DNA from 2 places in the Microbacterium sp. NPDC057407 genome. Region 1 is predicted to be linked to the other one. Evidence: predicted binding sites of a transcription regulator. Region 1 holds the regulator's gene; the other holds the start of a gene.
The links. Region 1 encodes HrcA, which represses chaperone genes, less so after heat shock. Its sites were predicted from a motif close to TTNGCACTCGNNNNNNNCGAGTGCNAA; they were not measured.
Positions count from the first base shown of each region.

Region 2: groES (co-chaperone GroES) is a predicted target of HrcA. The motif match lies at 2,486-2,512, and genes of this name have one in related genera.

Region 1 covers NZ_JBHVCA010000002.1:495,431-500,444, reverse strand. The annotation lists gene lepA (translation elongation factor 4) at 1-505, shown strand, start outside; gene ACFUTX_RS07265 (DUF1990 family protein) at 515-1,165, shown strand; gene hemW (radical SAM family heme chaperone HemW) at 1,173-2,390, shown strand; gene hrcA (heat-inducible transcriptional repressor HrcA) at 2,495-3,535, shown strand; gene dnaJ (molecular chaperone DnaJ) at 3,584-4,696, shown strand; gene ACFUTX_RS07245 (16S rRNA (uracil(1498)-N(3))-methyltransferase) at 4,701-5,014, shown strand, end outside.
Region 2 covers NZ_JBHVCA010000001.1:374,717-379,730, forward strand. The annotation lists gene tsaD (tRNA (adenosine(37)-N6)-threonylcarbamoyltransferase complex transferase subunit TsaD) at 1-434, shown strand, start outside; gene ACFUTX_RS01840 (hypothetical protein) at 446-934, shown strand; gene ACFUTX_RS01845 (SAM-dependent methyltransferase) at 909-2,117, opposite strand; gene groES (co-chaperone GroES) at 2,595-2,891, shown strand; gene rarD (EamA family transporter RarD) at 3,094-4,032, shown strand; gene ACFUTX_RS01860 (DUF305 domain-containing protein) at 4,036-4,650, opposite strand; gene ACFUTX_RS01865 (heavy metal translocating P-type ATPase) at 4,700-5,014, opposite strand, start outside.

The DNA of each region.
Region 1 (5,014 bases):
CGAGGAGCGCGTCGAACTGCGCTACAACATGCCGCTCGGCGAGATCGTGTTCGACTTCTTCGACCAGCTCAAGAGCCGCACGCAGGGCTACGCGAGCCTCGATTACGAGCCCGCCGGCAGTCAGGAGGCCGACCTGGTGAAGGTCGACATCCTCCTGCAGGGCGACAAGGTCGACGCCTTCAGCTCGATCGTCCACCGCGACAAGGCCTACGCCTACGGGACGATGATGACCGAGCGGCTGCGCAAGCTCATCCCTCGCCAGCAGTTCGAGGTGCCGATCCAGGCCGCGATCGGTGCGCGCATCATCGCCCGCGAGAACATCCGCGCGATGCGCAAGGACGTTCTCGCCAAGTGCTACGGAGGCGACATCACGCGCAAGCGCAAGCTGCTCGAGAAGCAGAAGGAGGGCAAGAAGCGCATGAAGATGGTCGGTCGCGTCGAAGTCCCTCAGGAGGCGTTCATCGCCGCGCTCTCGGGCGACGTCGAGGGAAAAGGCTCGAAGTAGGCTGGTCGCATGCGTCGAGGGAACTTCCGGGACGACACCGTCGACTACGCCGCGGTCGGCGCGACGCAGGCGCCCGACCTCATGAGCTACCCGCCTGAGCGGAGCATTCCGGCGGAGGACTCGTGGCGCATCGGCAGCGGGGAAGCGCGCTTCCACGCTGCCGGCGAGGCCCTTCTCTCGTGGACGGCGCAGCGGGGAGCGGGACTGGCCCTCAAGGACGTGCGCCCCGCGTCAGGGCCGATGTACTCGGGGGTCAGCTTCGACGCCGAGGGCAAGCCCATCGCGCCGAGCCGCTCCGAGTCCGACCTGCGCTATGACGCGGACGGCACGCCGTATGTGGGTGCGGGCACCACCGTCCGGGTGGACGGCCGAGTGAAGGGCATGCGGGCGGATGCCGAGCTCCGCGTGATCTTCGCCATCGAGGAGCCACGTCGGGTCGGGTTCGCGCTGGGGACCGTCGGCGATTCGGTGGTGAGCGGGGAGGAGTCGTTCATGGTGGAGTGGAACGAGAACGACGAGGTCTGGTTCACCGTCCGCGCGTTCGACGCCCCCGCGGCGCTGCTCTACCGCATGCTGCCCGGTCTCACGCGTCGCCGCCGTCGTGAGCTCTTCACCCGGTATCTCCGCGCGATCTCGCCGCTTTACACGACGCCCGCGTGAGCCGCTGATGGGCTCCGCGCTTCCCCTCGGCGAGGCGGTCCCCGCCGACGGCTCGTTCCCGGCCGGCACCGCCGCCGATCCCGCGACGCCGTTCAGCGTCTACCTGCACGTGCCCTTCTGCCGGGTCCGTTGCGGCTATTGCGACTTCAACACGTACACCGCCGGCGAGCTCCGTGGGGCGCGGCAGGACGAGTACGCCGACACGCTGCTGCACGAGGTGTCCTTCGCCCGGGACCTGCTCTCGGGCATCGGTCCCGTCCGACCCGCGGCCACGGTGTTCTTCGGCGGCGGAACCCCGACCCTGCTGCCCGCGGGCGACCTCGCCCGCATGCTCGGCGGTGTCCGCGACGCCTTCGGGATCGTCGACGGGGCGGAGGTCACCGTCGAGGCCAACCCCGACACGGTCACCGACGCGGTTGCGGCCGAGCTCGCGGCATCCGGTGTCACGCGCCTCTCGGTGGGCATGCAGTCCGCCGTCCCCCACGTGCTCGCCGCCCTCGACCGAACGCACGACCCCGCCAACGTGCGGACCGCCGTCGCCGCCGCTCGGCGGGCGGGGCTCGATGTCAGCGTCGACCTGATCTACGGTGCGCCGGGGGAGTCGCTGGACGATTGGCGGGAGTCGTTGCGGACGGCGGTCGACCTCGAGCCCGACCATGTGTCGGCTTACGCCCTCATCATCGAGGACGGCACGAAGCTGGCGAGGCAGATCCGCCGCGGCGAGGTTCCCGCTCCGGACGACGACCTTCAGGCCGACATGTACGAGCTCGCCGACGAACTGCTGACCGGCGCGGGATTCGAATGGTACGAGGTCTCGAACTGGGCGCGCGGTGACGACCAGCGGTCGCGTCACAATCTCGCCTACTGGCAGGGCGCGGACTGGTGGGGATTCGGGCCGGGAGCGCACAGTCACATCGGCGGCGTCCGCTTCTGGAACGTGAAGCACCCCGCGGCCTACGCGCAGCGGCTGGCGCGAGGCGAGTCGCCCGCCGCCGCACGGGAAGTGCCCGACGCGGACGCCCGGGCTCTCGAGAACATCCTCCTGCGAACCCGCATCCGCGAAGGTCTGCCCGTGTCCGAGATCCTGGGGGAGGGACGGAGCGCCGTCGCGACTCTCATCGCCGACGGACTCGTCGACGGGCCGTCCGCGATCCGCGGGCGCATCGTCCTCACCCGGCGCGGTCGACTGCTGGCGGATGCCGTGGTCCGCGCCCTCACGGACTAGCCGCGGCGGCGCGCTGACGGGCGGCAGGATCCGGCCGTCGCCAGGCTCATCCGGTAGAATTGGCACTCCAGTCATGCGAGTGCCAGCAGGCGTGAGGAGGCGGGATGGTCAGCGAGCGCGGTCTGCAAGTGCTTCGGGCGATCGTCGAAGACTACGTCGACACCCGTGAGCCCGTCGGCAGCAAGGCCATCGTCGAGCGTCACGCCTTCGGGGTCTCGGCGGCCACCATCCGCAACGACATGGCGCTTCTCGAGGACGAGGAGCTGATCGTCGCCCCCCACACCTCGTCGGGGCGGGTCCCCACCGACAAGGGGTACCGCGTCTTCGTCGACCACCTGGCCGAAGTGCGTCCGCTCAGCGCCGCGCAGCGGACGGCGATCACGTCGTTCCTGGAGGGTCCGGGCGACCTCGATGACGTGCTCGCCCGGACCGTGCGTGCTCTCACGCAGCTGACCGGTCAGGTCGCGATCGTGCAGTACCCCTCGTTCGCCCGCGCGAACGTCACCCATGTGGAGCTCGTGCAACTCGGCGGCGGACGGATGCTGGTGATCGTCGTCACCGACACGGGACGCGTGTCGCAGCGCATGGCGTTCGTGCGCGAGGAGTTCGATGAGGCCGATCTGGCGCGCATTCGCGCCGAACTCGGCACGCTCCTGGTCGGGCGCTCCGTGCGCGACGGTCTCCAGCGGCTTCAGGATCACCTCGAGCGCGCGTCCACGGCATCGGCGCCGCGTGAGCTCGCGACGACGGAGATCGCGCGGGTGGTGGCCGAGGAGCTGGACGAGTTCCGCCAGGACCGGCTCGTGATGGCGGGCAGCGCCACGCTCGCACGGCGGGAGGCGGACTTCCGCGGCAGCATCTACCCGCTCCTCGAAGCCATCGAGGAGCAGGTCACCATTCTCAGGCTGATGGGTGAGATGGTGGCCGACGAGAAGGGTCTGTCTGCCAGCATCGGGCGTGAGAACGAGCCGTTCGGGCTCGCCGAGGCATCCGTCGTCGCGAGCGATTACGACGCGACCGGGTCACGGGCTCGCGTCGGCGTGATGGGGCCGACGCGCATGGACTATCCGACGAATCTCGCGGCGGTGCGAGCCGTCGCGCGCTATCTGACGCGAATGCTCGAAGAAGACGAGAGCAGCCGCTGAGGCGGCGCGCACGAACGAACCCGCGGGAACGCGGGCAGGAAGGCGAATGTGGCTGACCACTACGAGGTTCTGGGTGTCTCTCGCGACGCCTCGACCGACGAGATCAAGAAGGCCTACCGGAAGCTGGCCCGGGAGCTGCACCCCGACGTGAATCCGGGCGAGGAGGCGTCCGAGCGCTTCAAGCTCGTCACGCACGCCTACGACGTTCTCAGCGACCCCGAGCAGCGCGCGCGCTACGACATGGGCGGCGGCGACAGTCCATTCGCGGGAGCCGGCGGCTTCGGCGGGTTCAACGACATCTTCGAGACGTTCTTCGGCGCGGCGGGAGGCGGCTCCCGCGGAGCGCGTCCCCGGTCCCGCCGAGAGCGCGGGCAGGACGCCCTCGTGCGGGTCACTCTCGAACTCGGCGACGTCGTGTTCGGCGTCCACCGCGACATCGAGGTCGACACCGCGGTCCTGTGCGACACCTGTCAGGGTTCGTGCTGCCAGCCGGGCACGAGCCCGGTGACGTGCGACATCTGCCACGGCACCGGGCACGTGCAGCGCCAGGTCCGCAGCCTTCTCGGCAACGTGATCACGAACCAGCCGTGCAATGTCTGCCAGGGTTACGGCACCACGATCCCGTACCCGTGCGCGACCTGCCAGGGGCAGGGGCGCGTGCGTGCGCGGCGGACGGTCTCGCTCGACATCCCCGCGGGCGTCGAGACCGGCCTCCGGCTGCAGCTCCCGGGCTCCGGCGAGGTCGGTCCCGCGGGGGGGCCCAACGGCGACCTGTACATCGAGGTCACGGTCGCGCCGCACGATGTCTTCAGTCGCGACGGCGACGACCTTCTCGCGACCCTCGAGGTGTCGATGCCCGACGCGATCCTCGGGACGACGACCACCATCCAGTCCCTCGACGGACCCGTCGACCTGGAGCTGCGCCCGGGGGTGCAGGGCGGCGACGTGCTCACGATCAAGGGCCGCGGCATCACACCGCTGCGCGGTTCGCAGCGGGGCGACCTCCGGGTGGGAGTCCACGTGGTCACGCCGACCCGACTCGATGCGAAGGAACGCGCCCTGATCGAGGACTTCGCGAAGCGCACGAAGGCGCCGTCGCCCCGCCTGGCGGAGTTCCACCAGGGGCTGTTCGCGAAACTCCGCGACCGCTTCCGGGGCTGAGCGGGTGGCCCTCCACTTCGTCGTCGACGCCGCACGGGATGCCCAGCCGGGCGACGCCGTCGTCCTGACCGGCGCGGAAGCGCACCACGCCGCCGCGGTGCGCAGGGTGCGTGCCGGCGAAGAGATCACCGTGGGCGACGGCCGGGGCGTGTGGCTGACCGGGCATTGCGAGTCCGCCACGCCGCGTGAGGTGCTCGTGCGAGTGGACTCCCGCGCAGAGGCGCCTGCCCCGGTGCCGCGAGTCGTGCTCGTCCAGGCGCTGGCCAAGGGCGACCGCGACGAGCTCGCGGTGCAGGCGGCGACCGAACTCGGAGCGGA
Region 2 (5,014 bases), on a different contig from region 1:
ACATGGCCGAACACCGCTACGACTTCTCCTTCTCGGGACTCAAGACCGCCGTCGCCCGCTGGACAGAGCAGCGGCAGGCCGCGGGCGAGCCGATCCCCGTCGCCGACGTCGCCGCCAGCTTCCGAGAGGCCGTCGTCGACGTGCTGGTGACGAAGGCGCTCGCCGCGTGCCGCGACCACGGCGTGCCGCGCCTGCTGCTTGGCGGCGGCGTCATCGCGAACCGCCGTCTGCGCGACGTGGCGCTGGAGCGCGCGGCCGCCCAAGGGGTGACGGTGCGCATCCCGCCGCTGTCGCTGTGCACCGACAACGGGGCCATGATCGCGGCGCTCGCCTCCGAACTCGTCATGTCGGGCCGTGCTCCCTCGTCGCTGCGCTTCGGAGCGGACTCGACCCTCCCGGTCACCGAGATCCAGGTCGCCGGGGAGGACGCATGACAGAAGAGCGGATGCCGCGACCCCCCATGCCCGCGGCTCGACCCCCGGCCGCGACCCCGGCGGTCGAGCCGCCGTCGCCCGACGTCGATCTCGCCGACGAGGCATCCCCGCTCCCCGGCGTGCACCGCGGCGGATTCCTGCGGTTGCCGACCGCGCCGGTGAGCGTGACGACGACCCAGACGGCACCGGCCGAGCCGGGCACCGAGGACGACCCGCCGTCGGTGACGGCGCAATGGCTCATGCCCGAGCCCGCCGGTCCACAGCGCGGGCTCGCCGCGTGGGCTCTCGTGTTCTCGATCGCCGGACTCGTGGTGTCGCTGTTCGTCGGCTGGGGATTCCCGATCGGTCTCGTCGGGATCGTGTCGGCGATCCTGGCGCTGCGACGGCCGCTAGAGAGTCGCGCCGTCGCGATCTGGGCCCTCGTCCTCGGCGCCGTGTCGCTGCTCTACAGCGCCGGGTGGCTGTGGTTCGCGTTCAGTCGCCTCGCGGCGGCCGGCTGACGCGGTCGGCCAGCACCGCGATCCGGCGCGTGCCGATGCGGGTCAGCAGGAGCGTCGCCTCGGCTTCTCCCTTCAGCACCAGCTTGCGCCGGAACTGTGCGGGATCGACATCCACGCCGCGCTTCTTGATCTCGACGCGTCCGATCCCGTGCGCCCGCAACGCGGCGTTGATCGTGGGCACCTTCGCGGGCATCGACTCCCGCACCCGGAACGACGACACGAACGGGCTCGTGAGCGCGGCATCCGACGTCAGATAGGCGATGTGCTCATCGAGCATCCCGGCATCCAGGGAGCGGGCCACCTCGCCGATGAGCCGGGCCCGGATCACCGCGCCGTCCGGTTCGTGGACGAAAGCGCCCAGGCCGCGGACCGGCTCATCGGGGCTGTCCGACGCCGCGGTGAGCTCGTGCCCTTCGCCGTCGCGCAGCACCAGCGCGGCCCGGCGCACGCCGTCGCGGGCCAGGGCGCCCGACCAGACGACGAGTTCGATGGTCGAGCCGTCGGCGCTGACCCACTGCGCCTCGACGTCGTCGGGGATGAGGTGCCGGTCGAGTCCCGGGCCGAGCTTGATCCCTGCCGGCAGACGCCGCGCGAGATCGAACGCCCAGTTCAGCGGCGGAGACCAGTCCTCCGGTCGGGTGCGAGCCGTCTCGGAATGGCCCGCCGTGCGCCGCGCAGGATCGAGCCACACCGCTTCGACGCCCGACAGATCGGTCTGCTGAGCGGTCGCGTGCTGCACGGTCACCGCGTCTCCGAACGGGGCGAGGTTGTACGCGGCGATCGCCGCCGTCACCTCGTCGGCGTCGACGGCGGTCACGTGCAGCCCGAGCGCCGCCAGCCCGAGGGCGTCGCCGCCGATCCCCGAACCCAGGTCGGCCACACGGGTGATGCCGGCGTCCCGGAACCGTGCCGCGTGACGGGCGGCGACCGAGAGCCGCGTCGCCTGCTCGAGCCCGGCCCGGGTGAACAGCATCCGAGAGGCGAACGGTCCGAACTTCGGCGCCGCCCGCACGCGCAGTCGTGACTGCGTCACCACGGCGGAGACGAGATCGGGGGAGTGACCCGCCTTGCGCAACCGCGACACGATCCGTGCCACATCGTCGGCCGACTCCACCGGGGGAAGTTCGTCGAGCAGCCGCAGCCCCTCCGGGGTGAGCAGCGCGGTCAGCTCGGCCATCTCCACGCAGCCACCCTACGTGTCATCCCGCGATCCGGTCGCTCATCATTGATGGGGTGGCTCTGGGCCGGCACCGCCGGCCCAGAGCGTCTCCCCAGCGCACCCGGTCCCCACGGGTGCCCCTTCAACTCCTGTGGGCCCGCGCCGACGCCCCATCGTCGACGACGAGGCAGCCGGCGTGCACGACGACGCAATCTTCGTCTCCACGCTTGCTCATCCCCCAGGAGGGCCGTGAGTTCAGAAACACGGCCGACCGGTCGCTCCAACCCCAGCGGAAGCGACCATGCAGTAGACCACATCACGACCGCCGCACCGCGCCCAGGGGGTTGACAGCGGGGGTCCGGCGGGAGCAACATGCGCCGCCATGTCACACGTTGGCACTCACGTTGCGGGAGTGCCAGCCAGATGCCTACACTGGTGATAAGCACTCTCCGTACCAGAGTGCTAACGAGTCTTCAGTCTCAAGGAAAGCAGAGGTAGACCGTGTCGGTTTCCATCAAGCCGCTCGAGGACCGCATCGTCATCAAGCAGGTCGAGGCCGAGCAGACCACCGCGAGTGGCCTCGTCATCCCCGACACCGCCAAAGAGAAGCCGCAGGAGGGCGAAGTCGTCGCCGTCGGCCCCGGCCGCATCGACGACAACGGCAACCGCGTGCCTCTCGACGTCGCCGTCGGCGACCGCGTGCTCTACAGCAAGTACGGCGGCACCGAGGTGAAGTTCGGCGCGGACGAGTTCCTCGTCCTGTCGGCTCGCGATGTCCTGGCGGTCGTCGTCCGCTGATTTCCGCGCACCGCGCGCACACCGAGAGGGTCGGATGCTTCGGCATCCGGCCCTCTCGTCGTCGTCGGCCCTCTCGTGCCCCGGCGCCTCGTCGCCGCCCTAGGCTGGAGCGGTGAGTCGCGACGTGTCATCGAACAGGGCCGAGAGCGAAGACCCCACCGGCCTGGGCTCCGCAGCGACCACCACCGCCGGCATCGCCGTCGTGCAGCCGGACCGCACCGGGGGCGCCGAGGGCCGCGACCTCGCACGCGAACGCACACTGGGCGGCGTGTACGCCTTCCTCGCGTACCTGCTGTGGGGCTTCCTGCCGCTCTACTTCCTGCTGCTCCAACCCATCGGGCCCTACGAGCTCGTGGCCTGGCGGATCCTCCTGTCGCTGGTGTTCTGTGCGCTCCTGATCGCCGTGACACGCTCCTGGGGGCGCCTGGCGGCGATCTTCCGCCAGCCCCGCCTGCTGGCGCTCACCGCGCTCGCGGGAGGCCTGATCTACATCAACTGGCAGGTCTTCATCGTGGGCGCCCTCACCGGCCACGTGATCGAGACCAGCCTCGGCTACTTCATCAACCCCATCGCGACGGTGCTGCTCGCCGTGATCGTCCTCCGGGAGCGGCTGCGGGTGACGCAATGGGTGGCGGTCGGGATCGCCGCCCTCGCCGTGGTCGTCATCGTGGTCGGGTACGGGTCGTTCCCGTGGATCGCCCTGACGCTCGCGGCATCCTTCAGCGTCTACGGACTGGTGAAGAAGCGGGTCGGACCGTCCGTCGACGCGGTGAGCGGCCTCACCCTCGAGTCCATGTGGCTCGTGCCGGTCGCCGCCGTGCTCCTCATCCTCGTCGGCTCGACCAGCGGCATCGTGTACGGCTCCGGCGAGGTCGGAAAGACGGTCCTGCTCAGTCTCGTGGGCGTCGTCACGGCGGTTCCGCTGCTCTTCTTCGCCGCGGGCGCCCGTCGCACGTCGCTGACGGTCATCGGTCTGCTGCAGTTCGTCGCGCCGATCCTGCAGTTCATCATCGGGGCCTGGCTGCTGCAGGAGCCGATGCCGCTCGAACGCTGGATCGGCTTCGGCCTGGTGTGGCTGGCGCTGGTGATCCTGACCGTCGACTCCCTCGTGCACGCCCGCCGATCCCGCACCGCGGGGTGAAGGTCACCCGGCGAGGTCGTCGAGAAGCCCGTTCATGGTGCCGACCTCGGCGGTCTGCGTCTCGATGATGTCGTCCGCGAGCTGGATCGCACCCGGATTCCGACCGTCCTCGACCTCGGCCTGTGCCATCTCGATTGCGCCCTCGTGGTGGACGATCATCTGCTCGAGGAACAGTCGGGATGCCTCGACCCCGGTCGCCGCTTCGAGCCGCGCCATGTCGGCCTCGCTCATCATGCCGTCGCCGTGATCCATCCCGTCCATGCCGTCCATCCCCGGCATGTCGGCGCCCCAGTCCTCCAGCCATCCCGCCATCCGGTCGATCTCCGGCTGCTGTGCGGCCTTGATGTCTTCGGCGAGGCGAACGACGTCCGGGTCGATGTCGTCCTTCGCGAGGAGCATGTCGGCCATCTCGACGGCCTGTTCGTGATGCGGGATCATCATCTGCGCGAACATGATGTCGGCGCTGTTCACGTCAGCCGCCTGCTCCGAGCCGGCGTCGTCGCCGTGGTGCATCCCGGGCATCGTGTCGGGGTCGGCATCCGCCCCCGGGGCGCAGCCGGAGAGCATGAGTGCGGCGGCCAGTGCGAGCGCGGCGGCGGTGGGGATGCGGTTCTTCACGGGATCCTCCTCGGTGCGGAAGTGCGGGGGCTCTCGGCGATGTCCCGCGTCAGCGGCCGACGACGGCCTCGGGACGCAGGTCGAGCCGCCGCAGCAGCTGCGCGTTCAGCGCGACGACCACGGTCGACAGCGACATCAGGATGGCTCCGACGGACATCGGCAGCACGAAGCCGACCGGCGCCAGAACGCCGGCGGCGAGCGGCACCGAGATGAGGTTGTACCCGGCGGCCCACCACAGGTTCTGCTTCATCTTGCGATAGCTGGCCCGAGAGAGCTCGATCACGCCGACCACCGACCGCGGATCGTCGCTCGCGAGGATGACGCCCGCTGAAGCGATCGCGACGTCCGTGCCCGCCCCGATGGC